Regions from separate parts of the Peribacillus sp. Aquil_B1 genome, predicted to be linked through region 4. Evidence: riboswitches for the same ligand, from Rfam matches in the RefSeq annotation. Region 4 holds a riboswitch; each other region holds the start of a gene.

What was found. Region 4 has a riboswitch for thiamine pyrophosphate ahead of MPH60_RS02945 (ABC transporter substrate-binding protein). Riboswitches for the same ligand answer to the same signal wherever they lie in the genome.
Region 1: another riboswitch for thiamine pyrophosphate. It lies ahead of tenA (thiaminase II); the one in region 4 lies ahead of MPH60_RS02945 (ABC transporter substrate-binding protein).
Region 2: another riboswitch for thiamine pyrophosphate. It lies ahead of tenA (thiaminase II); the one in region 4 lies ahead of MPH60_RS02945 (ABC transporter substrate-binding protein).
Region 3: another riboswitch for thiamine pyrophosphate. It lies ahead of thiC (phosphomethylpyrimidine synthase ThiC); the one in region 4 lies ahead of MPH60_RS02945 (ABC transporter substrate-binding protein).

Annotation. Positions count from the first base shown of each region.
Region 1 covers NZ_JAKXEE010000002.1:379,171-387,075, reverse strand. Annotated here, with positions in the region: gene MPH60_RS15575 (MFS transporter) at 1-1,112, shown strand, start outside; gene thiE (thiamine phosphate synthase) at 1,152-1,784, opposite strand; gene thiM (hydroxyethylthiazole kinase) at 1,765-2,580, opposite strand; gene thiD (bifunctional hydroxymethylpyrimidine kinase/phosphomethylpyrimidine kinase) at 2,577-3,383, opposite strand; gene thiW (energy coupling factor transporter S component ThiW) at 3,352-3,873, opposite strand; gene tenA (thiaminase II) at 3,886-4,575, opposite strand; TPP riboswitch at 4,665-4,770, opposite strand; SAM riboswitch class I at 4,928-5,032, shown strand; gene MPH60_RS15545 (Fur-regulated basic protein FbpA) at 5,208-5,396, shown strand; gene MPH60_RS15540 (aspartyl-phosphate phosphatase Spo0E family protein) at 5,650-5,844, shown strand; gene MPH60_RS15535 (GNAT family N-acetyltransferase) at 5,913-6,419, opposite strand; gene MPH60_RS15530 (GDSL-type esterase/lipase family protein) at 6,637-7,338, shown strand; gene MPH60_RS15525 (ABC transporter ATP-binding protein) at 7,381-7,905, opposite strand, start outside.
Region 2 covers NZ_JAKXEE010000001.1:2,292,264-2,300,168, reverse strand. Annotated here, with positions in the region: gene menB (1,4-dihydroxy-2-naphthoyl-CoA synthase) at 1-190, shown strand, start outside; gene MPH60_RS11275 (AMP-binding protein) at 209-1,852, shown strand; gene MPH60_RS11270 (SDR family NAD(P)-dependent oxidoreductase) at 1,892-2,638, shown strand; TPP riboswitch at 2,774-2,903, shown strand; gene tenA (thiaminase II) at 3,040-3,723, shown strand; gene MPH60_RS11260 (ECF transporter S component) at 3,738-4,322, shown strand; gene MPH60_RS11255 (ABC transporter ATP-binding protein) at 4,335-5,798, shown strand; gene MPH60_RS11250 (energy-coupling factor transporter transmembrane component T family protein) at 5,799-6,575, shown strand; gene tenI (thiazole tautomerase TenI) at 6,616-7,227, shown strand; gene thiO (glycine oxidase ThiO) at 7,229-7,905, shown strand, end outside.
Region 3 covers NZ_JAKXEE010000001.1:14,004-21,908, reverse strand. Annotated here, with positions in the region: gene MPH60_RS00195 (spore coat protein) at 1-626, opposite strand, end outside; gene MPH60_RS00190 (hypothetical protein) at 805-948, shown strand; gene MPH60_RS00185 (DUF3231 family protein) at 1,052-1,561, shown strand; gene thiC (phosphomethylpyrimidine synthase ThiC) at 1,849-3,627, opposite strand; TPP riboswitch at 3,763-3,877, opposite strand; gene MPH60_RS00175 (HAD family hydrolase) at 3,994-4,782, opposite strand; gene MPH60_RS00170 (histidine phosphatase family protein) at 4,918-5,451, opposite strand; gene MPH60_RS00165 (hypothetical protein) at 5,679-6,131, opposite strand; gene MPH60_RS00160 (zinc-dependent alcohol dehydrogenase) at 6,450-7,589, opposite strand; gene MPH60_RS00155 (glycerophosphodiester phosphodiesterase) at 7,746-7,905, opposite strand, start outside.
Region 4 covers NZ_JAKXEE010000001.1:589,889-597,793, reverse strand. Annotated here, with positions in the region: gene MPH60_RS02990 (RDD family protein) at 1-151, opposite strand, end outside; gene sppA (signal peptide peptidase SppA) at 164-1,165, opposite strand; partial or broken gene MPH60_RS02980 (4-hydroxythreonine-4-phosphate dehydrogenase PdxA) at 1,428-1,736, opposite strand; gene MPH60_RS02975 (PrpR N-terminal domain-containing protein) at 1,675-1,842, opposite strand; gene MPH60_RS02970 (NAD kinase) at 2,158-2,958, shown strand; gene MPH60_RS02965 (TatD family hydrolase) at 2,997-3,767, opposite strand; gene MPH60_RS02960 (ABC transporter ATP-binding protein) at 3,783-4,526, opposite strand; gene MPH60_RS02955 (ABC transporter permease) at 4,510-5,292, opposite strand; gene MPH60_RS02950 (thiamine-binding protein) at 5,289-5,573, opposite strand; gene MPH60_RS02945 (ABC transporter substrate-binding protein) at 5,585-6,589, opposite strand; TPP riboswitch at 6,724-6,833, opposite strand; gene MPH60_RS02940 (protein-glutamine gamma-glutamyltransferase) at 7,137-7,905, shown strand, end outside.

The DNA.
Region 1 (7,905 bases), on a different contig from region 4:
CTTTCATTATAGTTGCTTTAAGACAGGACTGGAACTTAACCAGTGAGCAGGTTGGCTGGATTGGGAGCATAAACTCCATAGGAATGGCTGTTGGAGCTGTATTCTTTGGTGCGATGGCCGACAGGGTCGGACGGAAGAATGTTTTTATCATTACACTATTATTGTTTTCAATCGCAAGTGGCCTGTCTGCAGCAGTCAGTACACTCAGCTTGTTCTTGATCTTGCGATTTTTGATTGGAATGGGACTTGGAGGAGAACTTCCGGTTGCCTCGACATTGGTCTCTGAAAGTGTTGAAGCGAGTAAAAGGGGAAGGGTCGTCGTCCTTCTTGAAAGCTTTTGGGCGGTTGGCTGGATTTTGGCAGCACTCATATCCTATTTCATCATACCGGCTTATGGTTGGCGGGTTGCTTTGTTATTGAGCGCTGTACCCGCTTTATATGCGCTGTATCTGCGCTTGAAACTGCCGGATTCACCGAAGTATACGGAACTTGAAAAAAAGCAGAGACCATCTGTATTAAGCAATATGAAAAGTGTCTGGAAAAAGGAATACTCCCGTCAGACTCTTGTGTTGTGGGTTTTATGGTTTTGCGTCGTCTTTTCTTATTATGGGATGTTTTTATGGCTTCCAAGTGTGATGGTCCTAAAAGGGTTCAGCATGATTCAAAGCTTTGAATATGTATTGATCATGACGCTTGCACAGCTTCCGGGCTATTTTTCAGCTGCATGGCTGATAGAGAAGTTGGGCCGTAAATTCGTTTTGATCACATACTTAATTGGAACGGCCGTCAGTGCCTTTTTCTTTGGATCGGCAGAGGGGCTGGCACTGCTGATAGTTTCCGGAATGTTCCTATCTTTCTTCAACCTAGGGGCATGGGGTGCACTTTATGCGTATACTCCTGAGCAGTATCCAACAGCAGTTCGTGGTACAGGTGCTGGTTTAGCCGCAGGAATCGGCAGGATCGGCGGTGTCCTGGGACCGTTGCTTGTAGGCTATTTAGTTGCTGCCGGCACCCCGATTTCATCGATTTTCACCATTTTTACAATTGCTATTTTAGTGGGGGCAGTTGCCGTAGCTTTTGGGAAGGAAACAAAGAATACCGTTTTGACATAAACAAAAGGATGGGGACTGTATTCAGTCCCCATCCTTTTGTTATTTAAAGTTTTTTATGATTTTTAAAAGGGATTCGGAGGCATTCTTTGGACTTTCTGCATTCATGATGGCCGATACGACTGCGGTACCAGACAGCCCGCTAGCAGAAAGCTCGGAAATGTTATCGGCCGTGATACCCCCGATGGCTACGGCGGGAATGGATACGCTGCGGCAAATCTCTTCCAGATCCCCAATGGCCATTAAGGTTGCATCTTGTTTGGTCTTTGTAGGGAAAACGGAACCGACTCCGATATAATCTGCTCCATTTCGTTCGGCTTCTAGAGCCTCTTCAAGAGTGGAGACAGATACACCGACAATCATATCTTCGGGAACCATTTTTTTGACGACAGGCAGTGGAAGGTCATCTTGCCCAATATGAATTCCATCCGCTGCAACAGCAAGGGCTATATCAACCCGGTCATTGATGATAAGGGGAATGGACAGCTCGTTCAATAACTGTTTTAATGCAGAAGCTTTATTATAAAAGGAGAGGGAGGAATTGTTTTTCTCTCTAAGCTGTACGATCGAGACTCCTCCTGAAACCGATTCTGCAATGATTTTGGTCAATTCTTCTATTGCCAGGGACTCTTCTGTAACTAAATACAGGCTTAAATCAATTTGGGACTTCTTCATTTATTTTCACCTCATGCATCCAGATTTCCTTATCCATTCTTGATATTGCATCGATTAATCGCACATGAAACGTTCCTGTTCCTTCATCCTTTTGAAGGTTTTTGGCAGCTAGTTCCCCTGAAATGCTCATGGTTGAGATACCGGCAATCGCCGCAGAATAGAAATCATCGGTGACTCCGGAAAAAGTGCCGATAAGAGCTGTGGACATGCAGCCGGTACCTGTAACATTAGTTAAAAGCAGGTTCCCGTTATCGATGATGGACGTATGTGTTCCATCGCTGACCGCATCCTTCGCTCCGCTGACCACGACGATGCAATTAAATTTTTTTGCCGCTTGAGCGGCCAGCTCTGCATTGCTGACCGCAAGCTCCTCCGAATCCACCCCGCGAGTAACGGTATCCCCACCCATCAATGAAAGAATCTCACTTGCATTTCCACGAATGATTTGGAAAGTGACCTTCCTTAGAAGCTCTTTCACTTGCTCTGTACGATAGGCGGTGGCACCAACTCCCACCGGGTCCAAAATGACCGGGATATCCAGGTCATTTGCAGTCGAACCGGCAATCTCCATTGCTTCCAAGGCTTTATCATCGATCGTACCGAAATTCAGGACCAATGCATCCGCCAATTTGACCATATCCGCCACTTCTCTTGGGCTCGATGTCATCACTGGTGAACCACCGATGGCAAGGGTGGCATTTGCGCAGTCGTTGACCGTAACAAAGTTGGTGATTTGATGAACGAGTGGTTTTCTTTCTCTTACCTTCACGAATAAATCGGCTGCGGAAACCTTCATATTAAGTCACTCCGTTCTTTTTTTGAATATGAATGAAAATGATGGACAGGTCCATGACCTTTACCGATTGAAAAACTATTGCGTATCGCTTCAGAAATATAAGTCTTGGCCTGTTCGATCGACTCTTGCAATGGCAGTCCATTTGCCAGGTTTGATGTAATGGCGGATGATAAGGTACAGCCCGTACCATGAGTGTTTTTTGTATGAATGCGCTCTCCCTTGATCCAGTGGAAGTCAGTCCCATCATAAAAAAGATCATTTGGATTTCCCGCTGCATGGCCGCCTTTAAGTAAAACGGCTTTGGGACCCATTTCTTGTATTGAATTGCATGCTCTATAGAAATCTTGTTTCGTCCGAATCGACAAGCCAGTAAGTACTTCCGCTTCCGGTACATTTGGTGTTACAAGTGTTGCAAGCGGAAGCAAATCCATTTTTAAGGCGGAGACAGCCTTTTCGTCGAGCAAATGGTGGCCGCTTTTGGAAATCATGACAGGGTCAAGGATAACGATGGCAGGCATGTAGGTTTTAAGGGACGCTGCGACTGTTTCCACGATTTCTTTTGATCCGAGCATGCCTATTTTTACTGCATCGACAGGAATATCTTCAAATATAGCTGCAATTTGGTCCGATATGATAGCTGTTTCTATTGGCTGTACAGAACGGACTTCCATTGTATTTTGTGCGGTTACGGCTGTGATGGCAGACATTCCAAAGACCCCATGTGCAGAAAATGTTTTTAAATCCGCTTGTATTCCAGCACCGCCCCCAGAATCAGAGCCGGCGATGGTTAATGCTGTTTTCATAAAAAAACCCCTTCATATAATTATTTTTTAGAAGTATTTTAAGTAATATGAAAGCTAAAATCGAACCTGCGAATGAACTGAGCATAAAAGCCGGTAAAAAACCAAAAAGAGCAGCTTTTTCTCCCAATAGGAGGATGGCAAGTGGATAACAGGCCAGGGAACCGAGAATGCCGGTCCCGATCACTTCACCTAAACAAGCGAATTTTAAGCTTTGTGTTTTTCGATAAAGGATGGCAGCCAAAAGTGCACCGATCATGCTGCCGGGAAAGGCGAATATTGAACCGGTACCAGACATGTTTCTAATGATGGAAACTAAGAAAGCTTGTGTCACAGCATAAGCAGGCCCCAATAGAACGGCCGTGAGGACATTTGCCAGATGCTGAATAGGAAAGATCTTTGCAAATCCTGCAGGGATGAAAATAAATGAACTGGTCAGCGTCGTTATAGCCGTGATCATGGCAGTCAACGTCAGTTTCTTGATAGGATTCATCATGCCTGCGACCTACAGCGGCCAATCCTGCTCATTTTGAACCATATCCCAGAATAAATATTCATATCGGGAAGTAACCAAAAAGTGCTTTTCTAATCTAAGAAGTTCCTTTTCTGGCATGCCCTCCGTCAATTCTTCCAACAATGCGATCAGCCACTTGTGTGCTTCCCCGAATTCAGGCGATGAATAGGACCTTATCCAATCTGCGTAGCGATTGTTTTCCAATGCTGCTCCATTTTGTTCTTTTAATAGCAAACCGATTTCATAATAATCCCAAGCGCAGGGCAGGAGACAGGCGATCAAGTCTGCCAAAGTCCCATGCTGTGCTGCATTTAGCATGTAACCTGTATAGGCTAGAGTGGTGGGAGTAGGTTCTGTATCTTCCAATTCTTTGGAACTGATTCCGAATTCGGAAGCATAATGCCGATGGATATCCATTTCCACTTGAAGGGTTTCATTTAAAATACTCGCAAACTTTGCCATGGTTTCGATGTTATGAGCTTTGATGACACCTAAAGCAAAGAGCTTGGAATAATCCATGAGATAGATATAGTCCTGCTTCAGGTAATAGGCAAATTTCTTTTCAGGAAGCGTGCCGTTTCCAATTGCCTGAACAAAGGGATGTGAATGGTTCCTTTTCCAAATCTCTTTTGCCCGTGCGTGAAGTCTATCACTGAATGTTTCTGTTTTAATCTTCTCCATTGTTCATCCTCCTTTAGAATGGTTCTCCTTGATAATGAAAAACCCCGTTCCTGAATACGGAACGGGGTAGATGGATATAGTCTGTAAATGGACGATATCATCCACTTCCCTCCGCCGGTATGAGCCGGTTCAGGTTCAAAGGGTCCGGAATTAATTCCATCTCAGTCTAAAAAAAAGACTCCCCTAGTGGTGTGAATTGTATGTAATTACTGACATCATATCAGAAAGACAAGAAATTGCAACCCGTATTTAAAAGAGGGATAAACAATGTCAAGGAAAAAAGGGAGAACCAGGTAATTGACTTTTGATGATTATTAGGATAGAATCATTTCTACAACAATTATATATCGAATTCTTATCCAGAGAGGTGGAGGGACTTGGCCCTAAGAAACCTCGGCAGCGGAACCGTTTTGGGAACTGTGCTAAATCCAACAAGCATATGCTTGGAAGATAAGAAGAGCCGTACGGACACTGTCAGCCTCTTCTTGAATTAGAAGGGGCTTTTATTTTTGGGAAATAACGTTTAGTGACATAATAGAAAAGGTATATATAATTTGGTGAAAATCAAATATGTTGATAAAGTTAGCTAACTAGAAGCAGGCTCTAGGATGACTAGGAAAGGAGCCATTTACATGGCAGAACTATTTAAGAGGATTGAACAGAGGAAGGCAAAGCTCATTGAAGAGCTATTGGCCAATGGAGTATACAAAACTTCTGATGAAAGGCACCTTTATGATGCCCCATTAAAAGTGCTTGAAGATGAATATAAGATTGTTATAAATAGACCTAATAACGAGTCACCTTCTGAATGGATGACATAGTAAGCGATGGACTATATTTTGGGTTCTAGGATAAGGGATATGATGTAAGCATTCACAGTCGACACCAGTGGGTGCTTTTTTGCGTTTAATAGGAAATGACATAAAATATACATAATTAAAGAATGAAGTAGGTGTTTTGTCACATTTAACCTATAAAATAACACATTTTATTTCTGAAAAATAGTTGATTTTAACTAGTAGTTTCATTATGATGAAAGTGTAAAAAAATTGAATAAATGGGAGGTGACATATAATGCCTTGCCGTAAGGTAACGATAGAAAAAGTAGAAGAAAAGAGACAGGAAATGATCAAATTGGCAGCAAGTTACGGCTTAACAAGTCTGCTAACTGTTCAAGCCAGTCAAGAATTGGATTCGCTTTTAAATGCGTTAGCAAGTAAAAGAGAGTCAGAATATTTTTCTCTCCAAAAAGCATATAGGTATTTTTAAATTAGCCAATTTGAACTGTATTAATTTGAAAAAGCTACTGCTCAAGGCAATAGCTCTAAAGAATTATCTTAAATATCGACACGTTTACCAAGAATGACCAAATCGCGCTCAATGCCATCCAGCTCGGCAACTTGAGGTAAATGCGCCCATTCTTCAAACCCGAATTTGGAAAAAAGCTTAAGGCTCGGTATATTGTGGGCGAAAATGAAACCCAATAAAGTCTTAATACCTAATTTTGGACTCAATTCAATTGCCTTTTGAATCGAAATTTGTCCGATTCCTTTTCCCCGGAAATAATCATCCATATAAATGCTGATTTCGGCAGTGGAGTTATACGCCGGTCGGCCATAGAAGGATTGAAAGCTCATCCAGCCAGCAGTTTTCCCTTCTATAGCAATGATATATAGCGGTCTACTTTCTGAATGATGTTCCTCAAACCATTTAACCCTCGATTGGACGGATACAGGCTCCGTATCCGCCGTGACCATTCTTGAAGCAATTGTCGAATTATATATTTCAACAATTTTGGGTAGATCAGATAGTTCTGCCTCTCTAAACTCTATGTGCTCTTCCATGATTTAAACTCCTAACTATCATTTATTCAATCTCCAGAATGAAGGGTAATCCCGTTTTTTGTTTAAGGGACGGTGAATGACACCCAATCCATTGAAAGTTTTTATTATCATACACTCTTTACTCTTTATCTGACAATTCTTTTTTATGTTACGTCTGCAGATTTTTGGGGTATGTAAAGGATTAAATACTACTAGTAAAAAGACAGAGGAGAACCAAATGAAAAAGTTGGCAGTTTTTTTGATTATAGTACTGGTTATATGTTTTGCTGCATATGAATTTCAGGCCTCGGAGTCGGAAGATGTGCAAAGGGTGATGGCTTTTGGAGATTCGTTAACCTATGGAAAAGGGGATAAGGACGGGGAAGGATATATAGAAGGCCTGGAGGATGAATTGAATAACCCAGAATCTGAACAAAAGGTGAGTTTTTGGAATTACGGTATAAAAGGCCAGGAAACGGATGGGGTGATGAAACAGCTTGATGATTACCGCATTAAAACGAAACTTGATGAAGCCGATACTTTCATCGTTTATATCGGAACGAATGACTTGATCAATAGTAACGGCGGGGACTTGGAGAAAATCAGTGATCGAAAAATCAATGAGGGTAAACGGGAGTATATCAGCCATCTGCAAAAGATTACGTCAACACTGATAAAGGCAAACGATAAAGCGGATATTCTGATAGTAGGACTATATAATCCAAATAAAGGAAATCATAAACTTGAAAAGCACATTCGCGATTATAACCAGTCAATAAAGGGAATAGCGGATAAAGACAATAGGATGTTATTCATTCCTACGAATGATCTTTTTGAAGGTAAAAAGAAAACAGAGTATTTCAGTGATAAGTTACATCCGAATGAAAAAGGGTACCAGCTCATTGCGAATCGGGTTTTGGAAAGTTATGATTTCAAATGAAAGCAAAAATGCACAGAAAGGCATTCTGTGCATTTTTGCTTGCTAGGAATTTAAAATGGCTTTTAGTTGAGGGAACTGCAAGTCATGGAGCTGCTTGTATCTGCCGTTGTTTTGCAATAACTGTTCATGTGTTCCTTTTTCATGAACCTGCCCTTTTTCCAGAACGATTATTTGATCGGCATCATGAATGGTCGATAAACGATGTGCAATGACGATTGAAGTCCGGTTTATCAATAAACGTGACAAAGCTTCCTGTATCAAATGTTCGGATTCTGTATCCAAGGCAGCCGTTGCTTCATCGAGAATGATGATTTGCGGGTTTTTCAAAAGTGCCCTGGCAATGGCAATGCGTTGTTTTTGTCCGCCTGAAAGCTTGACTCCGCGCTCTCCAATTTGAGAATCATACCCATCAGGAAAGGCACTGATAAAGTCATGCGCATTTGCCGCTTTGGCGGATTCGATGATTTCCTCATCTGTAGCATCAAGTTTGCCATACACAATGTTATCACGGATGGAACCGTTGAATAAAATGATATCCTGGGAGACAACACCCATTTGTCCCCTTAA
Region 2 (7,905 bases), 1.7 Mb from region 4:
TCTTGATAAGAGTCCTACTGCGCTAAAAATGCTCAAATATTCCTTTAATGCAGATAGTGCCAATATTCAAGGGATTTCACAACTTTCGATGGGCAGTTTAGCGATGTTTTACAATACACAAGAATCGGAAGAAGGAAAAAATGCCTTCCTAGAAAAGAGGCCTGTAGATTTTAAAAAATTCAGAGGTTGATGAGGGGGAAGATGACTAGTGAAATTGGAGACGATTTTGACTCAGCAATATGTGGAGAAATATCAAGACGTTTGGCCAAACCGAACCATCTTGGATTATTTGAATGATGCTATAGTCAAGCATCCAGATAAGATGGCGATTATCGATAAAAAAAGTAGTTATACTTACAAGCAGCTTGGTAAGTTGGTCGATCGAATCGCATTGGGTCTCTTGCATATAGGGTTGGGTAAGGGGGATGTTGTCTCTTTTCAACTGCCTAACTGGAATGAATTTATAATCTTACACTATGCTGTAACAAGAATCGGTGCCATTAGCAATCCCTTGATACCGATTTATCGAGATAGGGAAATTGGTTATATGGTTGGGATGGCAGAATCTAAAATGATAGTTGTGCCAGATTATTTCCGTGGGTTTTATTACCCTGACATGATTGAAAGACTAAGCCATCAATGGCCATCAATGAAACATATATATGTGATTGGGGACAATGCACCGAATGGGATGAAACTGTTCTCCTCATTATTTGAGGAACCTTGGGAAGATCGGATGGATTCATCCATTTTGGATGAAATCACACTTGACCCCAACGATGTGACTGAAATTATCTTTACCTCGGGAACTACAGGGAGTCCAAAAGGAGTTATGCATACACATAATACTTTATGTACATCAACGGATTATTGGATTGACCGCTTACATTTAACTTCCGATGATGTTCTTTTCATGGCGTCAACGTTCGCTCATCAAACAGGTTTTGGTTATGGAGTTAGGCTCCCTACACATATTGGAGGTACGGGAGTCTATCAGGACATTTGGAATCCGAGAGAGTTTATTGAATGGGTAGAGAAGGAAAAGATAACGTTTACGGCCGGAGCCACTCCTTTTTTGCAAGATACGGTCCAGATGGAAGGGATAGAAAGATTTGACCTTAATTCGCTGCGAGTCTTCGTAGCTTTAGGTGCCCCGATTCCCAGGCATTTAGTAAAGGAGGCCGTGAAAAAAGTACCGTTCAAGATATTGTCAGGATGGGGACAAACGGAAGATGGCTTGGTTACCTTGACGAGACTTGATGATCCAGAAGAAAAACTGACGAATACCGACGGAATCCCGTTTCCGGGAATGGAGTTAAAGATAGTGGATTTTGAAGGGGAGATCTGTGCCCCGAATATAGAAGGCTCTTTATTAGTAAGGGGTCCGGCTCTATTTGTCGGCTATTTTAAACGAATCGATGATACTTTAGCTGAGTATAGTGACGGATGGTTCATTACCGGTGATCGAGCATTCATTGATGAAGACGGATATATCCGGATTTCTGGAAGAAACAAAGACATAATCATACGTGGCGGTGAAAATATTCCTGTCGCTTATGTAGAAAATGTATTGTATGAACACCCGGATATTTCAAGTGCTCAGGTTATTGCGGTTCCAGATTCCCGTCTACAGGAAAAAGCATGTGCATGTATCAGCATGAAAACGGGGAAGAGCCCGATTACGATGGATTCACTGCAGGAATTTCTCTCGGAAAAGGGTTTGGCCAAACAATATTGGCCTGAATTTCTTGAAATAATGGATGACTTTCCTCGTACGGCAAGCGGGAAAATCCAGAAATTCCGGCTCCGGGAAATGATTAATGAAAAGATAATCGACAATCAGCTTAAATAAATCCATATTGACTAAATGGTGGAAGTGGAGGGAAATAAGATGATTAAAAGAATGGCATTCATCACAGGTGCTGGGAGCGGAATTGGCAGAGAAATTGCAAAAAAATTGGCTTCTCGCAATTTTAACATCATCGTGGCTGATATAAATCTTAAAAATGCAGAGGAAACGGTTTCTATAATTGAAAAGTCGGGTTTTGAAGCCAGAGCGGTTCATTGTGATGTAACGAAATTAGAAAGTGTTAAAAAAGCCGTTGAAGAATCAGTGAACCATTATCATAGAATAGATATATTGGTTAATAATGCAGGCTGGGATAAGGTGGAACCTTTTTTAAAAAGTGATCCTAGCACTTGGAAAAGGATTATTGATATTAATTTACTTGGGCAGATCCATACTTGCAAGGAAATTTTACCTCTCATGATTGAAAATGGTTACGGAAAGGTAGTAAATATTGCATCCGATGCAGCTAGAGTAGGATCAAGTGGAGAGGCAGTTTATTCGGCTGCAAAGGGAGGGGTGATTGCCTTCACAAAAACGATAGCAAGAGAAATGGCACGTCACAAACTCAACATCAATTGTATTGCGCCAGGTCCTGCCGATACGCCCCTATTTCAAGAAATAGGCTCTTATAATGAAGGTATAGCAGGCGCCTTGGAAAAAGCGATTCCATTCCGCCGGCTAGCACAACCAGAGGACATTGCTAGTGCTGTTGCCTATTTCGTTTCAGAAGATGCAGGGTATATTACGGGGCAAACACTTTCCGTAAATGGTGGATTAACAATGGTTTAAACGATCAAGGTAAGGGTGTTATGCAAGATTGAAAGGTTAGTAACCATAAATCAATAAGTTGAAAACTTTTTCTAATACGTTTGACAATTGAATTTATCGTGTTAATATAAAGGCAAATGAGATTTAATATACAATTTGTACCACTAGGGGTGCTTTATAGGTGAAAGTTGATTTTTACCGCAGAAGCTGAGATTAAAGTATGACTTTAAGACCCTTAGAACCTGATCTGGTTTATACCAGCGTAGGGAAGTGGGGTCTGGAACAATACGTTTCTGTATTATTTCAAGTACAACCACTTTCTTTACGTTTAAGAAAGTGGTTTTTTGTTTGCAAAAAAAGGGGTGACAAAAGGTTTTTTTTTCGTAATATTTCTTAAAAAATATCATTTGGAGGTAATGGACATGAAGTTTTCAGAGGAAATTCGTCAGGAAGCTGATCATATTTGGGAAGCTAGTTTTAATCACCCGTTTGTTGCAGGAATAGGAGATGGCACATTGCCATTGGAGAGTTTTCGTTTTTATGTCATGCAAGATGCCTATTATTTATCTCATTTTGCTAGAGTTCAAGCTTTAGGGGCAGTTAAAGCTACGGATTTACATACAACAAGCAGGCTTGCCGGCCATGCACAAGGAACATATGAAGCGGAGTTGAAGCTTCATGAGAATTTTTCTGAGAGGTTAGGCATCACTAAAGAAGAACGGGATAATTTCAAACCTGCCCCGACTGCTTATGCTTATACTTCCCATATGTATCGTGCGGCTTATTCGGGGCATTTAGGGGATGTAATTGCAGCTATCTTGCCGTGTTACTGGCTGTATTACGAAATAGGTGAAAGACTGCAAGGGTGCATGCCCGAAGAGCCGATTTATCAAGAATGGATAGCGGCTTACGGAGGGGAGTGGTTCCGCACGTTGGTGGAAGAACAAATTGCGAGGCTTGATGAGATTGCTGAAAAAGTGACTGACGAAGATAAGGAAAGAATGAAAGAGCATTTTATCCTCAGCAGCCAATATGAATACTCATTTTGGGAAATGGCTTATCGTTTAGAGACATGGCCTGTGCATAAGGAAACACTAGAAGTATAAAGGGGAATGAAACAATGAAAAAAGGATTGAAATTAACGGACATATTGGTAACGATCGTGATTGCGGTAGCATTTGGAATCGTTTATATCCTTTGGGGTTCGATTTATTATTCCGTTAAACCGTTAGGATTACATCTGGATCAACTTATTTATGGAATGTGGTTTATAGCCGGCCCCGTCGCCTTTTTAATTTTACGGAAACCGGGTGTGGCACTTTTGGCGGAGATAGCAGCAGCTTCCGGGGAGTTCTTTCTTGGTTCACCATGGGGGCTGACCGTACTTTTATATGGGGTGGTACAAGGTTTGTTCGCGGAACTGATGTTCATGGCGTTCAAATATAAAAAATTCAATATGCCGGTGGCCGTTTTAGCTGCGATAGCTTCCTGCCTGGCATCAGTTATCATGGATTTTGCATACGGGGAAATAGGTGCGCTTTCTACTTGGAATCTATCGTTATTCATGATAGCGAGGTTTGTGGGTTCCATATTCTTTGCAGGTGTTACCGCTTATTATCTAGTTAAAGTCCTGGAAGCAACAGGAGTAACTAATCTTGTGCGTCCGGTTTCAAATAAAGATTATGCAGAACTGGATCAAAAGTAGAGGTTGAGGGCCATGGAACCAATCGTTTCTGTTGAAAAGTTAAGAATGAAATTTCCAGGTGATGAATCTTTGATATTCAAGGACCTATCACTATCGTTTGATCAAGGAGAAAAAGTGCTATTGTTGGGTCCGTCAGGATGTGGTAAGTCGACTCTTTTACAAGTGTTAAGCGGATTGATTCCGAATTCCATCGAAGTACCGATGAAAACGGATAAATTGAAATGCCCTTCTTCATGGGGGTATGTTTTTCAAGACCCTGATAGTCAGTTTTGCATGACATTTGCCGATGAGGAAATTGCCTTCGTCCTTGAGAATCTTTCCGTCCCGAAAGAAGAAATGAAAGAGAAGATTCAAAATCATTTCCGTAAAGTAGGATTGAACCTGGGCCATACAAGTATTGAAACATTATCAGGCGGGATGAAACAGCGTCTGGCAATCGCTTCAGTATTGGCCCTTGAACCAGAAGTGATATTTTTAGATGAACCAACCGCCATGCTTGATCCCGAAGGAACGAAAGAAATCTGGGAATTGTTAAAGGAAGTCGGAAGAGACAAAACGGTTATTATCGTCGAGCATAAAATTGACCATGTTTTAGAATTCATCGAAAGAATCGTGCTTTTTAACGATGACGGTCAAATCATAGCTGATGGTCCAAGAGACACCATTCTTTCACTTTATAAAAATGAAATGAAAGAACATGGAATTTGGTTCCCGGGTGTTTGGGATGAATATCTACAGAAGTATGCACCGATTCGGGAACACCCCTTTATAGATGACTCACCCCTTATGGATGTGCAAGGCTTTAGCGGTTTTCGGAATAAAGAGGAAAAAATCAAGGTTGAAGAGCTGATGATACATTCAGGGGAATGGATTGTAGTCAGGGGTGAAAATGGCGCGGGGAAGAGTACGCTTTTGCATGCATTGATGCAGTTCATAAAAACCAATGGTAAGTATGAATTATTGGGAACACCCATTAAAAGGGTGAAAAATCCAACAGATCATATGACGTTTGTCTTTCAAAATCCTGAGTTTCAGTTCGTTGCAAATACTGTATATGAAGAGATTGCTTATTCATTGCGAATTGATAAAAGGCCGCAACAAGAAATAGATGAGAGAGTCCGTTCATTGCTTAAAGTGTTCCGCCTGGAGGCACATCGGGATAAACATCCGTTTCAATTATCAATGGGTCAAAAGCGTCGATTAAGCGTAGCCGCCTCAATCGTAATAGACAAAAAAATCATTCTCCTGGATGAACCAACCTTTGGCCAAGATTCGAAAAATACCTTTGCATTACTGGAATGGTTTGAGGAATATCGAAGGCGCGGAATAACAGTGATCATGGTGACTCATGACGATCATATTTCAAGAAACTTTGCAACTAGGATCTGGACGGTTAAGGACGGAAACGTAATATGTGATGAAAACATTGCGCAATCAGGATTTGTGGAGACCAAAGATAAAAGGAGTGTCATGTAGATGAATGATTCAAATGCAGAAACATGGCTCCATAAAATTAATCCAAGCCTTAAACTTGGTGTACTGATTGTGTTATGCATCTTGGCGTTATTCATTCATGACCTGAATTATATGATGAATATCACCATTGGCGTATTATTTTTATTTTTGTTTTTTACCGGACATTCGATAAAACGCATCTTACTTTTGTCGATTCCCTTTTGTTTCATTTTTATATCCACCTCTTCTGCAATGATACTATTCGGGCAAGGTGAGACGCTTTGGTTTGAGTGGGGCCTTATATCGATTACGGAAGAAAGTTTCATGAGGGGATTATTGGTAGGCTTTCGAGCTTTGTTCTTTGGGGTCCTTGGTTTAACTTTTTCCTTAACGACGAGACCAGTGAACCTGTTTTATTCGTTAATGCAGCAAGTTAAGCTTAAACCGAAATATGCCTATAGTTTCATGGCGGCATTAAGGCTGATTCCCATCATGATGGAGGAGTTCCAAACGATACGCAACGCGATGAAGGTACGCGGCTTTGAAAGGGGAAAAGGGATAAAAGCGGTATATTTTAAAATGAAAGCCTATTCCATCCCGTTGTTATCCGGAAGCATCAGACGTGCTCACCGTATCGCGGTTGCGATGGAGGCAAAGCGATTTACAGATACACGGGATCGAACGTTCTATTATGAATTCGGTTTTTCAAAAAAGGACCATGGTTTCATTTTGTATTTTATCATCTTGTTGTTGGCCGGCTTTTATCTGTCGATACAATTCCCGTTAGTTTCTATTTGATTTTATGAGATTGTAACTTTACTTGTTAGGGGTCCTTAGTATGAATGCACATGAATTGCATATTATTTCTACTGGGAAACAGCCAATTGAAAAGTTTGTGGAAATCGCTTCAAACATTCAGGAACATGTTGATTTCTTTCATCTAAGGGAAAAGCATATGAGTGCATCGGAACTTTATCGAGCAGTGACCTTACTACATGATAATAAGATTCCGCTTTCTAAGATCATCCTTAATGACCGGGTGGATGTAGCTTGGGTACACAAAGTATTTGGTGTGCAATTGGCTTTTCATAGTTTAGATGCGGGAGTTGTAAAAGGAGCTTTTCCAGGGATGAATGTCGGCTGTTCGATCCATTCCATGGATGAAGCGAATGCCGCATTCAGCAAAGGGGCCGATTACGCGATTTATGGACATGTTTTTGAAACGAATTCAAAAATAGGCCTTCCTCCTAGGGGAGTTGAGGAGCTTCATGCAATCTCAAGAAATGTCAATCTTCCGATAATTGCGATAGGCGGAATAACCCCTTTCAATTGCCAAGTCGTGCTTGATGCGGGGGCACGTGGAATTGCGGTCATGTCAGGTGTCCTTGAAGCTGAAAATCCGATTGAAGCCGTTAAAGAATATTCGAAGTCTTTGGGAAAGGAGACATAAGATGAATACCATATATGATGCAATCATTGTTGGGGGAGGAGTAATAGGTGGATCCATTGCTTTTCAATTAGCCAAACGAGGTAAAAAGGTCCTCTTATTGGAAAAAGATAGACTGGCCAGCAAAGCATCTAGTGCTGCAGCCGGGATGTTAGGGGCACAAAGTGAGTTAGATGCTGATAATCCGCTTTTTACATTGGCAAGCCGAAGCAGGGAGATGTTTCCTGCACTGTCGGAAGAATTAAAGGACATAAGTGGAATAGACATCGAATTAGTGAACAAGGGCATGTTTAAGGTGGCACTAACGAATGATCAGGTAGCCGAGTTGAAAAACATGATCAGAGTCCAGCAAGATGCGGGACTTGAGGCTGAGTGGCTATCGACTGCCGAAATAAGGAAAACGGAACCGCTTCTATCAGATGAGATTAAGGGAGCCATGTTCATTCCGAAGGATGGACAAGTTTCAGCCACTAGGCTGTCACTCGCTTTTACTGAATCTGCCGCTGCCCTTGGTGTAGATATAAAGGAATTTGTTCATGTCTCCGACTTAGTTACGGAAAACGGATGTGTAACGGGAGTGGACACGAACATAGGTAGATTTTCAAGTGAAAATGTCATCGTGGCAGGTGGAGCCTGGAGTACTTTCCTCCTTGAAAAATCAGGGGTGAATCTCGACAGTTA
Region 3 (7,905 bases), 580 kb from region 4:
CTCATGTTGTTGTTATTTCCTTGTGCGGGTGCATATGAATTCAACATTTGCTGCATATCCTGCTGTGCAAGCTGCGGAACCTGATAGTAATGATGTTTGTTTTGATATATCGAAATCTCATATGCCATTTCAATGCAGTTTGGAACGGAATCTGCAAATACACGGCGAACCACCGGATTCGTTATTTCAAGCGCTGCCATCGCTTTCATGGATGCTGCAGACTTAACAGCTCCAAGCATCAAGCCTGAAATGCATTCATCCGTAATTTCCGATACGGATTGCAAAGGTTTCTTTGGCTGAGTTGGTGTCAATCCATATATAAAATCGTTACCTTGATTCATTTTGTAGCTCTGAGTCCGTTTAGAAGGATCCTGGCCCGATTGGAAGCACTCCAGTGAAATATTATATTCATCTTGGATGAACTGATATTGACGATCCAGAATATCAAGTAATTCCTGATCTTGGATATGCTGACGCAAAAGAGTATACGTATTTAAAGTACCAATCGTTCCCGACAACACTTCATGTACATCGAATACTTCGTGACCACCGTGATTCATTTGTGGGGGAATGGCACCCGTTTGCATGTTCTGGTGTACTTGGCCTTGTTGATATTGGTTTTGCATAGTATTTCCCTCCTCGTTTTATCAATGATGCGAACAAGTTTAGTATGTTAAACCCCAACTGGATTATTCAATCTAAACTCTTCCAAGAAGACCAATAAGCTGCTACATCATGTTTTCCGTATAAAAAAAACGTGGCGTTTTAAACTATAAACACTTTATATGTTTGGGAGGAATTCCAATGACACATCAATGCTTCTATTGTAGTGATGACACGGAAGAGAAAAAAATCCATGTCGTAACGTTTCAAGTTACTGACACGGATAGAAATGAAATGCTCTGTGATGAATGTTATCAAGAATGGCTACAAGGAATAAAAGGTTAAGCATTAAAAGACCTCTGACATTCCCTAAACATCTTTGATGCATACTTGGATGAATTCAGGGGAACTTAAATGCGTTAAATAATGAATTTCAAGGAGGATGGTTATGGGAATTTTAAGTGGAAATCCAAAAGAAGAGCCCATGCATTACGGTGAAGTATTCGGAACATGGTCATTTCTAACAACTACAAAAGGGCTGATTGCCTGTCATCAAACTATGCTTAATCATACAGGCGACAAGGACCTGCATAAATTACTTGTTGAAGTGATCAATCAAGGGAAACAGGAACTTGACCAACTTGAATCATTATTAAAAGAAAATAACGTAGGACTTCCTCCGTCACCACCTGAAAGGCCTAAAGCTAATTTGGAGGATATTCCCGTCGGGGCACGTTTTCAAGACCCTGAAATCTCCGCTTCAGTATCAATCGATATTAATGCAGGATTAGTTGCTTGCAGCCAAATCATGGGTCAATGCATCCGAGAAGATATTGCACAGATGTTCGCTCAATTCCATACGAATAAAGCTGCATTGGGTGCTGACTTCCTAAGATTGAATAAGGAAAAAGGCTGGCTTGTCCCTCCTCCTCTTCATATTAATAAAACAAGTATGTAAATATAATGGAATATCCCCTGATCATGTTGACATCGTGATTGGATGCCCAACATGATTAAGGGATTAATTCCAATAATGAAAGGATTAAGGAATCACTACCATTGCAGACTTTCGATTAAGTGGCACTTTGTGCATTGTTGACTATAATCAGTTTTTACAAATTCATGATTACAATGCTCGCGAAAAATGTTCAGCTCCCTTTTCAGCTGTTCCAATTGAGTTTCCAACTGTTTCATTTCAACTTTTATTTGAATTGCCCGATTCATCGAATTCTCCCTCTCTCCGAATCATAGATAGATTTCCCCGTCCGTTTTCCTAAATTCATTCGCTTTTTCTTTAAGACCTTCATCGATTACCGACTCAAAACCCAGACCCTTTTCCTTCGCCAAATCACGGATGTCTTGAGATATCCTCATACTGCAGAATTTGGGTCCGCACATTGAACAGAAGTGGGCTGTTTTGGCACCCTCTGCCGGAAGTGTTTCATCGTGATATTCAACTGCCCTTTCAGGATCAAGGGAAAGATTGAATTGATCTCGCCAACGAAATTCGAATCTAGCCTTCGAAAGGGCATCATCCCGTTTTCGTGCCTGGGGATGACCTTTAGCAAGATCAGCTGCGTGGGCTGCAATTTTATAAGTAATGACCCCTACACGAACATCCTCTTTATTCGGAAGTCCCAAATGCTCTTTCGGTGTCACATAACAAAGCATGGCCGTTCCAAACCATCCAATCATGGCAGCACCAATCGCAGAAGTGATATGATCGTATCCAGGAGCTATATCCGTCGTCAATGGTCCCAGGGTATAGAATGGTGCTTCTTGACAGACTTCCAGCTGCTTATCCATATTTTCTTTAATCAAATGCATCGGTACGTGACCAGGTCCCTCCACCATGACTTGAACATCGTGCTTCCAAGCAATCTTCGTCAGTTCCCCCAATGTTTCCAATTCAGCAAATTGAGCCTCATCGTTTGCATCTGCAATGGAGCCCGGACGGAGGCCGTCACCTAAAGAGAAAGAAACATCATACGCCTTCATGATTTCACAAATCTCTTCAAAGTGAGTATAGAGAAAACTTTCTTGGTGGTGGGCCAAGCACCATTGTGCCATGATGGAGCCCCCTCGGGAAACGATTCCCGTAACACGCTTTGCTGTCATGGGAATGTATCGTAAAAGCACACCAGCGTGTATGGTGAAGTAATCGACACCTTGCTCAGCCTGCTCGATTAATGTATCCCGGAAAACTTCCCAATTTAAATCTTCCGCGACTCCATTCACTTTTTCCAATGCTTGATATATCGGAACCGTCCCAACTGGCACAGGTGAATTTCTGATAATCCATTCCCGGGTCGTGTGAATATTTTTACCGGTGGAAAGATCCATTATGTTGTCTGCACCCCAACGTGTAGCCCAAGTCATTTTCTCCACTTCGGCTTCAATCGATGAACTAACAGCGGAATTTCCAATATTCGCATTTATTTTCACATGAAAATTACGTCCGATGATCATGGGCTCACTTTCAGGGTGATTAATATTTGCCGGTATGATCGCCCTCCCGCTAGCTACCTCTTCTCTAACAAACTCAGGGGCTACATTTTCCCTGATCGAGATGAACTCCATTTCCGGAGTTATGATACCTTTTCGGGCATAATGGAGCTGGGTTACGTTTTGCCCTTTCGCAGCACGCAATGGTTTTCTTTTCAATCCCGGAAAAACTTCGGCGTTGGATTGTGACTCTTTTTTATAGCCGTTATCTTCGGGCTTTATTTCACGCCCTTCATACTCTTCAACATCTTCCCTTTCCAGAACCCAGCTGCGTCTAATCGGGGCAAGACCTTTATGAATATCAATGGGATATTCTGAATCCGTATAAAAACCGCTTGTGTCATATACTCGTAAAGGCGGATTCTCCTCTTCGCCGAATGACCCTGTAGTCGGACTTAGCTTAATTTCACGCATAGGTACTTTAATATCAGGTCTAGATCCCTCAACATACACTTTTTTACTCCCGGCAAAACTGGACATAATTGAAACATTCATGTCATCTACAGAATTACTCATCATGATTTCATTTCTCCTTTTTAAGTTCATTTAAAAAGGACAAAATCCAATCCATTTCGCACGAAAAAGCCAGATCTCATATTTAAGACCTGGCTAACGTTAGTATGACTACAGAAATGACCAATTGAAAAGTCATTGTTTAGTAGATTCTAACTTCCCCACGCTGGTATGAACCAGATCAGGTCCTGAGGGTTAAGAAGCTTAAGCGCTTCTCTCTCAGCCCAACTTTTATTGGACACCCCTAGTCTGAATAATTTAATTGATTACAGGGTAACTATATCTCACCCTTTTCATTCTGTAAATAATTTGAAAGACCTAATATTTTCATTACAACTCTCCAAAATTGGTTTTTTGAAGGAGAGCCGTTAATTAATTCCCCAGGCTCTCAAGGATTGGGTAAAGCTCCTCTAAATGCTTGATTTCATAGGTTGGAATCACTTCATTCCGTTCCTTATCATGGCGATTTATCCAAACAGACTTTATGCCTACTCGTGATGCCCCGAGGATATCCGTCATTAAATTATCGCCGACCATCAATACTTCATCCTTATCAAGCTCCATGATTTCCAAAGCATGCTCAAAAATGGAGGCATCCGGTTTACCTCTTCCAAATGCGCCTGATATCACGATTTGGTCGAAATAAGGAACCAGTTCAGGAGTAATTTCAAGTTTAGTATTTTGCAGCTCAGGAGATCCGTTCGTAAGCAATAGCAACTTATACTTCCCTTTTAATTCATCCAGAACACGGAATGTTTCTTCATAGATAAATGGCTTTTTGCGTCTCTCCGCAGGGAAACGTTCTGCCAGTTCAAGCCCAAATTCAGGGTCATCGATCCCTAATGCCAATAACCCTCTCGTCCACGCTTCTTTCCGATAAGCCGGTGCAATCCCCGCCATCTTCCTGAATTCATCATGATCATCCTGGAAATTTCCCCATAGCCCCTCAAATGGGTTGATTCCGATCATTTGTGTGAATGCATATGTATCGTAAGAAGAATAAAGCTCACGCGCTTCCTTTCGCACAGCTTCTTCAAACTCGTCGACATTTAGATCATATTTCTCCTTGGCCACTTCACATGTGGCCACAAAAGCTTCTTTTACACTTTTCTGATCCCATAGTAATGTATCATCTAAATCAAAAAAAACTGCCTTCAGCAAAATGTCCACCCCTCTTTCCCTATTATTGAATTCGTAAAAATTACACTATTACAATAATAAACCACAACCAATAAAAAAAGAATAACTATTCGGAAAATGACTTACCTTTTCTAGCGGGAAACCCATACTCACTTATCATCTTTCAAATACATACAGCTTACCATTACTGGCGATATTGAATTTTGGACCGGTGAATCCCCGTCGGATCAGCTCTTTCCTCATATATACCATGAGGGCGGCATGACTCACGATCAGCACATCCCGTTCCCCCTTTGCAAAGACTTCATCCAATACTTTATTGATCCTTCGCTCTGCGATCTTAATTTCCGCCCTTGTCTGCTTGTTGAACACCGAGCAGCAGCGAATCCAGATGGCCCAAAGGATGAATGGCAGCTTTACCCTTCCTTTAAGAGGCGGGGAAGGTATTTCCCGCAGCTCCTCCATCCGGTGAACCGTACCTGGATAGATATGTTCCGCTGTCTTGACAGCTCTAGACATATCACTGCAATAACATTCCTGCCATTCCTCCACGCCAAATAAAGTCGTCCCATAAATAATATCGGCTGCATCATAATCCTCAAACCATTGCTTCATTTCATCCGCCGTTACCGATCTCCCAGTAGGAAATTCATGTGCCACCTTAAAATGCCGTACCAAACCAATTTTCATATCTTCTCCTTTTTATCTTTTAAAATATACGTTTCTTTTTCTTGTAAAAAGCCCTTATCAATATATTACCCTATGTAAAACTTTTAAGAAAAAAGTATGTTGAAACCATTAAACCTTACTGAACTCTCCTTGGCACTGTGTATATGTTTAAAAATTATTAAAGTTCCATCGTTTAATTATGAGAGCATCGAAAAAAGAGAACGCGTTTCGCCTTCTCCATTTTTCGTTTAATCTATGAATTGTAGTTCTGTTATCGTACATCTTTTCCTGAATTTATATTTTCCGCTCAAATCACTGAATTGATAATCATTGAGAGATTTCCCCAGTTGTTCCTTCAGCTTATCCACAGTGATGGATTGCTCAACTGTCTCTTTCCAATTTTCATTTCCGATCAACTCATCGAACGGAATGGTAGTCAGGACTTCATCATATATCTGGATGCTTTGATCGATGCCGAAGCTGCCATAGATACTGCCATTTTCATCAGCAAAGATATGATCCGATTCCAATTCCTCCACCAATACTTCCAGATATTCCTTTGACTTAACAGGCTTGATAGCAATCTCTGCTTCCGCCTTTACAGGTCCCAATCTCTTATCGACGATGTCTATCGTCAATTTGACGTGAACGGGCTGATACTCAAACCCTTCACAAAGTTCTGTTGCCGAATTATATACCATCTGTACATCCTCCTTTTGACATTATCATTATATAATATAAATAGTACATTTCATTACCAAAAACCCTTATTCAAGTTCACTTGCATCTTATATTCATAGCGACTCTTTTTTCAATTCATACTCTCCTTCAACACTGAAGGGTCAATTGTCATATTTCGGGATTCGCTGATATGAAAGCCACAAATCCTGATAATTATCATTCATATTTCATTCCTCATTTATACGTTTATCGATAATAACCGTTAACTTTGTTCTATTTATGAACCCAACTAAATAGTCCAATGCCGCTCAAGGCATTGGACTTTTATAAGCTTCACATTATGGCTTTAGCACCACTTTAATACATTCATCTTCGTGATCGTTAAAAATTTGATAAGCCTCACTCGCTTTTTCTAGAGGGACTTTATGGGAGATGATTTCCGTGGGGTCGAACTCTCCAGCCGTGATTTTATCAAAAATCTTGGGCATGTAATGAATGACCGGCGCTTGTCCCATTTTCAGATTAATGTTCCGCTCAAATAAATTGCCTAATGGGAACATATTATATTTGGATCCGTATACGCCAGTCAATTGGATCGTGCCGAATTTACGTACGGCATTAAGTGCAATCTCGATCGCACTTAATGTTCCACCCTGAAGTTTCAGCTTTTGCTCAATCGCCTCTATCGTTGATTTCTTGCCATCCATTCCCACACAATCTATGACCACATCTGCCCCGCCTGAAGTGATTTCCTTAATGTAGCTGCCCATATCGTTATATTCATCGAAGTTATACGCCTCAACCTTATTCATCTGTTTAGCCTTATTGAGTCTATAAGGAAGATTGTCGATGGCAATGACCCTTTTTGCTCCTTTCATCCAAGCGAACTTCTGAGCCATCAAACCAATCGGCCCACAGCCCAATACCGCTACCGTATCACCTTTCTTGACGCCAGCGTTCTCTACACTCCAATATGCGGTTGGCAGCACATCGGACATGAACAAAAGCGCTTCATCTTCAAGTTCACATGACTCTGGGATGACAAACGGCATGAAGTTTCCATATGGTACCCTTAAATATTCTGCCTGCCCGCCAGGATAATTCCCATATCGTTCCGTAAAACCAAAGTATCCGCCTGTATCCACCGCTTCATTGGGGTTGGAATTATCACATTGACTCTCCATATCATGTTCACAATAATAACAGTGCCCACAAGAAATGTTGAAAGGCAGGACAACCCGGTCCCCTTTTCTCACCTTCGTTACTTCCGGACCCACTTCTTCGACGATGCCCATCGGTTCATGGCCAATGACATAATCTTTATGCGTCGGCAAAGCACCCTGATATATATGGAGGTCAGACCCGCAAATAGCCGTTGAAGTCACTCGGACGATGATATCATCCTTTTGCTGAAGTTTTGGATCTTCAACTTGTTTTACCTGTATATCTTTTGCTCCTTGAAAAGTTACAGCCTTCATATTCAACCTCCTAAAATATTCTTAATACATTTGATATACCCGTCAAAAAAGGCTACTAAGCCTATGAACATCTAATTTCATCAAGAAACTCTTCATTATGCTGCACTTGGATGACAAAAAAAAGCCCCGGAAACCGGGACTTACCTATGAAACCATTTATTTAGGTACTTTATTATTGTGCTTGTACTCACTTAGTACCTCGTTGAATACATCGGGATAATTCGTAAACAGCCCCGTTGCACCCCATTCAAGAGCCTTTTTCATATCCGCTCTTTCATTTACGGTATATGGATGGAATTGGAGGTCATGGTCGCGA
Region 4 (7,905 bases):
TCATCCAAAAACCGGCAAAATGCACTTTCTTGACACCGTCATCATCCACGTCCTTACTGGCTGTTGAAACTCCCTGCTGAACGGGAACCTCTTGATCTGCCATTAGATTGGATGAAGCGATTTGTTCATTATTTTCATTTCGTTCCGTCATCCTTCAGCCCCCCTATTCCGCATACAAATACATTAAGCGTGGAGAATTTGAAGAGGAAAGGATTTTTGTCAAGACTGCCGTTTCCACATCATTTCCCAACATTTTTTGCGCACCCATACTGAATAATGAACCGAATCCAGCCTCGTCTGTATAACGGATAACTTGAGCATCCTTTTCACCGATATCCTTTTTCATCGCGGCAATTACATCATCCAAATGGCCGAAATCATCGATTAGATGGTTTTCTTTAGCCTGACGTCCATCATAAATGCGGCCATCGGCGATTTCCCTTACTTCCTTCTCTGTCATACCGCGTCCGTCTGCAATGATTTTTACAAATTGATCATAAGAATTATCGATCATGTCTTGGAGTATTTCACGTTCTTCACCAGTCATTTCCCGGGTCGGACTCATTATATCTTTGTGTGGTCCGCTTTTGATGGTTTGGAACTCAACACCATACTTCTTGGCCAACTTCTCGTAATTATACCCCTGCATGATGACACCAAGTGAACCCGTCATCGTTTCCGGACTAGCATAAATCTTATCGGCTGGTGCAGAAATATAATATCCTCCTGAAGCTGCCATAGACCCCATTGATACATACACAGGTTTTTTCACTTTCTTGATATCAAGGATCTTTTCATATATCTCTGCACTTTCGACGACACCGCCGCCTGGAGAATTCACCCGAAGGATAATTCCTTTGATATCATCATTTTCCTCAGCCATCTTCAGCTTATCCATGAAGGCACGGTGATTATATGTTGCCGAACTAAGTAATGATGCTTCCCCTGTATCCTGTATCGTGCCTTCTACATCGAAAACCGCAATAACATTAGAGAAATCATCGCCTTCTATGACTTCCTCGTAAAATGCACTTTCAGAAGCAAATAAATCATCAATGATATTTTCCGTATCCGCTGTAAATAGAGTCGTAGAAATCCCTACAGCAATAGAAACAAAAAATAAAACGGCTGCAATTCCAAGTGCCGCCCAACGCTTTCCATTCATCTGTTTTCCCCCTTAAATATATGTATCCTTCTTACCATACGAACTAATAACAAAAATGTTTCATTCCATGATAAACCAAGACATATAAAATTGTAGCAAAGAATTCTCGAATTGGAAATATATTGGTGCATTTTGCACAATCTCCATTTATTTTATATATTAATTTTCCCAAGTTTCAATTTTTGAGCGGAGCAGTAAATGCCGTAAACGGAAAATCAGCTCAACTAAAAAGCTGCCGGGATCATTTCGGCAGCTTCACTATTTATTGACTTGGAGCTAATTCAATTGCTGACTGAATGGCCGCAAGCATGCTTTTTTCATCAGCGATGTTCTTTCCAGCGATATCAAGGCTGTGCCATGATCTAAGGAAGTTCGGAAAATGCCTCCCTTGAGCCCTACGGTAATATTGACCCAGCCTCGATCCCCTGACCTTGATCGGGGCATGTCCCTGATTACATGTGCAAGCTTAATCTTTGTACGTCCGCTCATGATTAATGCTTTCGATCGCTTCAACCAGCCCCATATGAGTCGTCAAATGGATGACCTTTAAATTCGGAGTGGTCAGCATCATAACCGGAAAGGTGCATGTCGATCACTGAAAATTTGATCGATTGCTTAATTAACTTGGCCGTTCCTCCCCTGCTGATTATGTCATCCGCTCCGTTTACCGCTTCCAATTTTACAAGTTATATCCGAACCCTATTCACCAATTAGCCATAGACCCATTGTATGGCAGGGATTTAAAGGGCCCTTACTGAGTATTCATTATTCCATTATTCTCTTCACTTCCTAAATTGACGATCCTAGTTAATCATGCAAGAGCGGGCATTCTTTCTTTTCGTTACCGCTTTAACAAAAGTGCTTCATTCCATGATAAACTATGTCATATAAAAATGTACGAAATGTACAGCTGCTTCTTGTACCGCGTTATTCCTATTTCAAAAGTGAAGAAAGCCCTTTCATCAACATACATACTAGTAGGAGGGATCATGATGAACACTCGAAGGAATATTTATTTTTTCCATGCACCGAATGCAGAGATGCTTAGCAAGGTTGAATACTTGTCAGACTTGGCGAAGCAACATTCGTATGAAGTCGTCCAGGATTTCACAAAAGCAAACATCATCGTAAGCATCGGTGATGATGGCACATTCCTGCAGGCAGCCCGAAAAACCGGGTTCAGGGATGATTGTTTATATGCGGGCATTTCCACCACAGGTAACTTGAATATGTATTGCGATTTCCACTTGGAAGATACGAATAAGATGATAGATGCCATGACAAGGGAGCAAATCGAGGTGCGTAAATATCCAACCATCGATATCCAATTGGATGATCAGCCCTCCTTTTATGCCCTTAATGAACTCAGTATCCGGTCTTCCATCACCAAAACGTTCATCATGGATATTTTCATTGATCGACTCCATTTTGAAACTTTTCGCGGGGACGGAATCATCATTGCGACTCCGACAGGAAGCACCGCCTATAATAAATCGGTCAATGGGGCCGTTGTCGACCCCCTTCTCCCTTGCTTTCAAGTGAGCGAGCTTGCTTCCATCAATAATAATACCTATCGGACCTTAGGCTCCTCATTCATTCTAAGCGGTGATAGGACGTTGACCATCCACCTTGAACAAAACGGACCAAGCTATCCGATCATCGGAATGGACAATGAAGCCTTAAGCATCAATCATGTCGAACAGGTAAAGGTCCGGTTAAGCGGTAAAGTCATCAAGACCGTTAAGCTAAAAGACAATTCCTTTTGGGAAAAGGTGAAAAGAACATTCCTTTGAACGAACTAAAAAGGTACCGGATATGATAGCCGGTACCTTTATATATGATAAAAATCTTTCGTATTTTGATATAGGGTTTCATAAACATCCTCAATCGGCAATCCTTTAATCGAAGCAATTTGACGCACACTGTCATGCATCATGCCGGGATGGGTCCATTTCCCTTCGAAAACCCCTTCAAACGGCCATGGGCCATCCGTTTCAATCATCATCAGATTAAGAGGGTAAGCCGAAACTAATTCCTGTATTTCCCTCTCATAACAAACATCAGGTGTAATTGAAATGCGGTAGCCCTTTTCGGCCATTCTTTCGACTGTCCGGATATCGCCTTTAAACCAATGAAAGTGTGCCTTTGTGATTTGATGCTTATCCAAAAGGTCGCAAACGATGGGTGCATCGTCATGGACGGCATGAAGGATAACCGGCTTTTCCACCTCTTTAGCTAAGGTCAGGAACCTCTCCAGTATCTCTATATACGCTGAGTTATCAATATCGGGATTTTCCTGCCTTAAGTAATAGGGCAGCCCAACCTCACCTATGGCAACCATATCTTGACGATGTTCCCGCATCCAGTTCAAAAGTTCGTTCACTTCTTCATCGCTTGGGAGGGGCTGCTCTGGATGAAAACCAAAGGCAGGCTTTATTCGTGAATCCTTCAATGAGAGCTGATAATTGTTAATCGAAGAGGCCAAATTCATGGAAACAGACAGCAAGGATTCCACATGAACCTTTTCCATGTCAATCAGAATCTGCTTCCGCTTAACAACATCATACCGGTCCAAATGGATATGACTGTCGATGATCCTCAAGTTTAATCGCCTCCCTTAAGTAGAAAAAGTTGGTTTCAATGCTGCATATAAGTCTCTCTTCAAATGAAAAAATTCATCACTAAGAAGCTGTTCTTCACTTCTTGGCCTTGGAAATGGAACGTTCACTTCTTTGATGACAGCAGCCGGTCTTGCTGATAATACATAAATTCTATCGGATAGGAAAACCGCTTCATCTATGCTATGCGTAACAAAAAGCACCGACCTCCGATTTTCTTCCCATACCGACAACAGCCATTTTTGCATTTGCAATCTTGTCAGTTCATCCAAGGCAGAAAAGGGTTCATCCAGGCACATCAATTCCTGTGGACTTAAGATACTCCGGATGAATGCGGTCCTTTGCTTCATGCCTCCTGATAATTCATGCGGATATGCTTTCCCGTACTCTTCTAATCCAGCTTTCGTCAAAAGGGCTTTTGCCTTTTCTTTATCTCTGATCCCAGCAAGTTCACTTCCAAGCAAAACATTTTCCAATACCGTTCTCCAAGGTAAAAGGGAAGGCTGCTGCGGCATATAGCTGATATGACCCTTTAAGCCATTTATCTTTTTACCATCCAGTGAAATGATGCCATGATCCGGCTTCAAAATGCCGCCGATCAAGTGGAACAATGTACTTTTACCGCTGCCCGATGGCCCAAGGATCGTGACAAATTCCCCATCATCCACATGGAAATTCATATTCTCCAATATATTCTGTTTACCATCAAAAGAATAGGAGACATCTTTAATTTCCAGCTTCATCCTTGCCACCCTCCTTTCTCTTCCAAGAAACTAAATATTTCTCCAGGAAGGTGATGATTCCAAAAAAGATCAGGCTCATTCCCATAATGATGAAAATGGCAACAAACACCCGGTCTGTCCTGAACGCAGAGGATGCGAGCGTCATATAAACACCAACCCCCGATTTTGCCCCGAGCCACTCTGAAATAACCGCACCCATTACACTATAGGTGGCCGAAATTTTCAGACCGGAGAAAATGAACGGGATTGAGTGAGGAAATTCCAGCTTCCAAAATAACTGGTTTTTTCCCGCTCCCATCATCTTGAAATAATGCTTAAGTTCGTATGGTGTCTGGCGAAAACCGTCCAATGATGCAACCGCAACCGGAAAAAAACATACAAGCGAAATCACTATTAACTTAGGCAGCATGCCAAAGCCAAACCAGATCACCAAAAGCGGGGCCAAAACTATGATAGGTATATTTTGTGATAGTATGAGCAGAGGATAAACCGCGTCCTTCACACCTGGAAATAGATGTAGGATTGCCGCGATCAATAAGCCGATGCAGCTTCCAATAAAAAAACCCGACAACGCAAGCTCGGTTGTGGATATAAGGTGTCCGTAAAGATTGTGCGACGACTCAATTCCTTCAATAAAAATGGCCGATGGAGCGGGAAGCAGCCATTCTTCAACCTTCAATAAGACTGTCACTGACTCCCAAACTATCAGCAACAATAATAAAAGAAAGAAGGGAGCCCCCTTCTTCCAAATTCCCCTTCCGATCATGCCCGATATTTCTCCGTCAACGTATCCATCGTAATCCCGCTCGGCTGATATAATATTTTCACTTGCGAAATGACATTCGGCGATCCTATTTCAATCATTCTTACATTCATTTTTTCTATCACGGCAAAAAGTTCGGAAAGCTCGCCCTCCATTGTCGTTTCAAGCGGGTGAACCTCATACTTGACACCTGATTCTTCAATGATCTTGATTGCTTCATCGACCATAGGGATGACATTTTCCCCTTTAGGAATAATTTGTATACTAATTAATGAATTGGCCATTGTATTTCCTCCTATTTTGGTAAAAATTCATTGGTAAATGCCTTTTCAGGATCGAAATCACCTTCAAGAAGCTTGTTTTCAGTCATCCAATCACTGTAATTCTTCCAGATTTCCAGTTTTTGTTCACCCCAACGCGGAGCATCATCCTGATACTTGTCTGCAAGCCACTCCTGGCTTTTCTTAACTAGTTTTGCATCAAGATCCGGCGCAGACTTAATTAACATGTCTGCTGCATCAGCAGGATTTTTAATCGCAAACTGGTACCCTTTCGATGCTGCATGAACGAATGCTTTAACAGTTTCCGGATCTTCTTTTATCATCTTTTCATTTGTCGTCAAAACAGGCGTATAGTAATCAAGCTTATCAGAGTATTCGGTTAAGTAAACCATATTAAGCTTTTCATTTCGCAGCTCAGCCTCAATGCCTGTCCATCCATAATAAATCCAGGCAAAATCTATATCCCTTTTAACCGAAGTGAAAAAATCCATGTCTCCTGTATTGACTATATCCACTTTATTTACATCCGCATTTTCTTTTTTCATGAGTGAATCAATGATGGCCTTTTCTACCGGAGACCCCCAGCCACCATACGTTTTCCCTTCAAAATCCTTGGGAGATGTAATGTCCTTTGCCTCAGGGGAAGCGAATCCCGAGGTATTATGCTGGATGACGGCAGCTACCGAAACAATCGGCACGCCCTGCACGCGGGCCTGCGTTATGCCCTCCTGGTAGCTCACGCCAAATTCAGATTTCCCTGAAGCGACAAGCTTATCCGCTCCGGCTTCACCTGGCATGATGATTTCCACATCAAGACCTTGCTCTTTAAAATAACCTTTTTCCTTGGCTACATACAATCCTGTATGGTTTGTATTCGGTGTCCAATCGAGCACGACAGATACTTTTTTTAATTTTTCATTTCCTTCATTTTTAGATGCTTCTTCTTTTTCATTAGTTCCGCCTGCACCGCATCCAGCCAATAGGAACAACGAAGTTAACAGTGGCAAGAATTTATTCAAGTCATTATCCTCCTACACATCATATAAGATCCATATGCCGAAACCATAATGGGGCTCCAGGGTTTATTCGAATATTGGATAAAATAGCAAAAAACGCCCGAAGATGAATTCGGACGTTAACATACAAAACAGAAAGTCAGTAATAATATGTTCCCTCCGCTGGCATCATCCAGATCAGGTTCAAAGAGTCAGCATCTAAAGGATGCAATCTCAGCCAGCAGTACTGGCCCCCCTACATTTCTCGCACATATGAACTTTTCTCTCTCATTATATCAATTCATGGGGAAAAGGGAATACTAATTTGCTTCTTCTAACTAATTGGAAAGGTATTCCTCGCTCTTAAAGATATCTAGCAAAACATCTTTTGGAATGAAAACAAAAAAATTCTGCCTCTATTCACTCCAATCACTCTCGGCAGCAAGGGTGGCTGACACGTTACAAATAGTCAATTCCTTGCCGGCATTCATATAATGAGCATTACATGTAGACATTTTTGTTTACCGGTTTTATAAACCGTTAATTTCATAAGCAAAAGGTGGATATGATCATGATAAAGATTAATCACAAATGGTTAGATGTCAGTCAAATCCAACCAGGAATAGCATCTGCTAAATCGCTTGAAATTGTCCAATTGCTGGCGGAAGATTCTAACGTTTTTGAATACCGGAACTTTGGAGACTTTAATTTCGAGATACAGCTGAGGAACCGAGTCATTGCGGCAGCTATTGCGTTGGATAAAAGTAATGCAGAATTTTCCACACTCGAGGAATCGCAATCCAATGAACAATATTGGCGCCTTTCAAGGGATGGCACCTTTACCCTTCAGCCAGGGATTCTCCCCCATGCTGCACTTCTGGACATATTCATGAATGGAAGGCTTTATGCCTTCGAATGCGGGACAGCAATAGTCGTCACTTTTTTAAAGGCGATTTTGGATTTAATCGGCTCTAGGAATTTCGATTATCTTTTTTCAAACCTATTTTTATATGACTGGCGCCCTCCAGAGAATATGGCTCTTAATATTCATAAAGGGAGGGATTATACACCAGGCGATTGCGTTTACTTCATAAACCCTGATCATGACGAGTCAACTCCTGAATGGCAAGGTGAAAATGCCATACTATTAGGGAATAACCTCTTTTATGGACACGGGATCGGGATTACCACTTCACAGGGAATCATCAATGAATTAAATAGCAATAGAAGGCCGTTCGCAACCAGATCAGCATTCCTGACAACGCATATCATTTTCCTGGATAGTTCCTTCTATAGGCAATTCCAACTAAATAGAGCAAAGCCCGATCACTTTCCTGTCA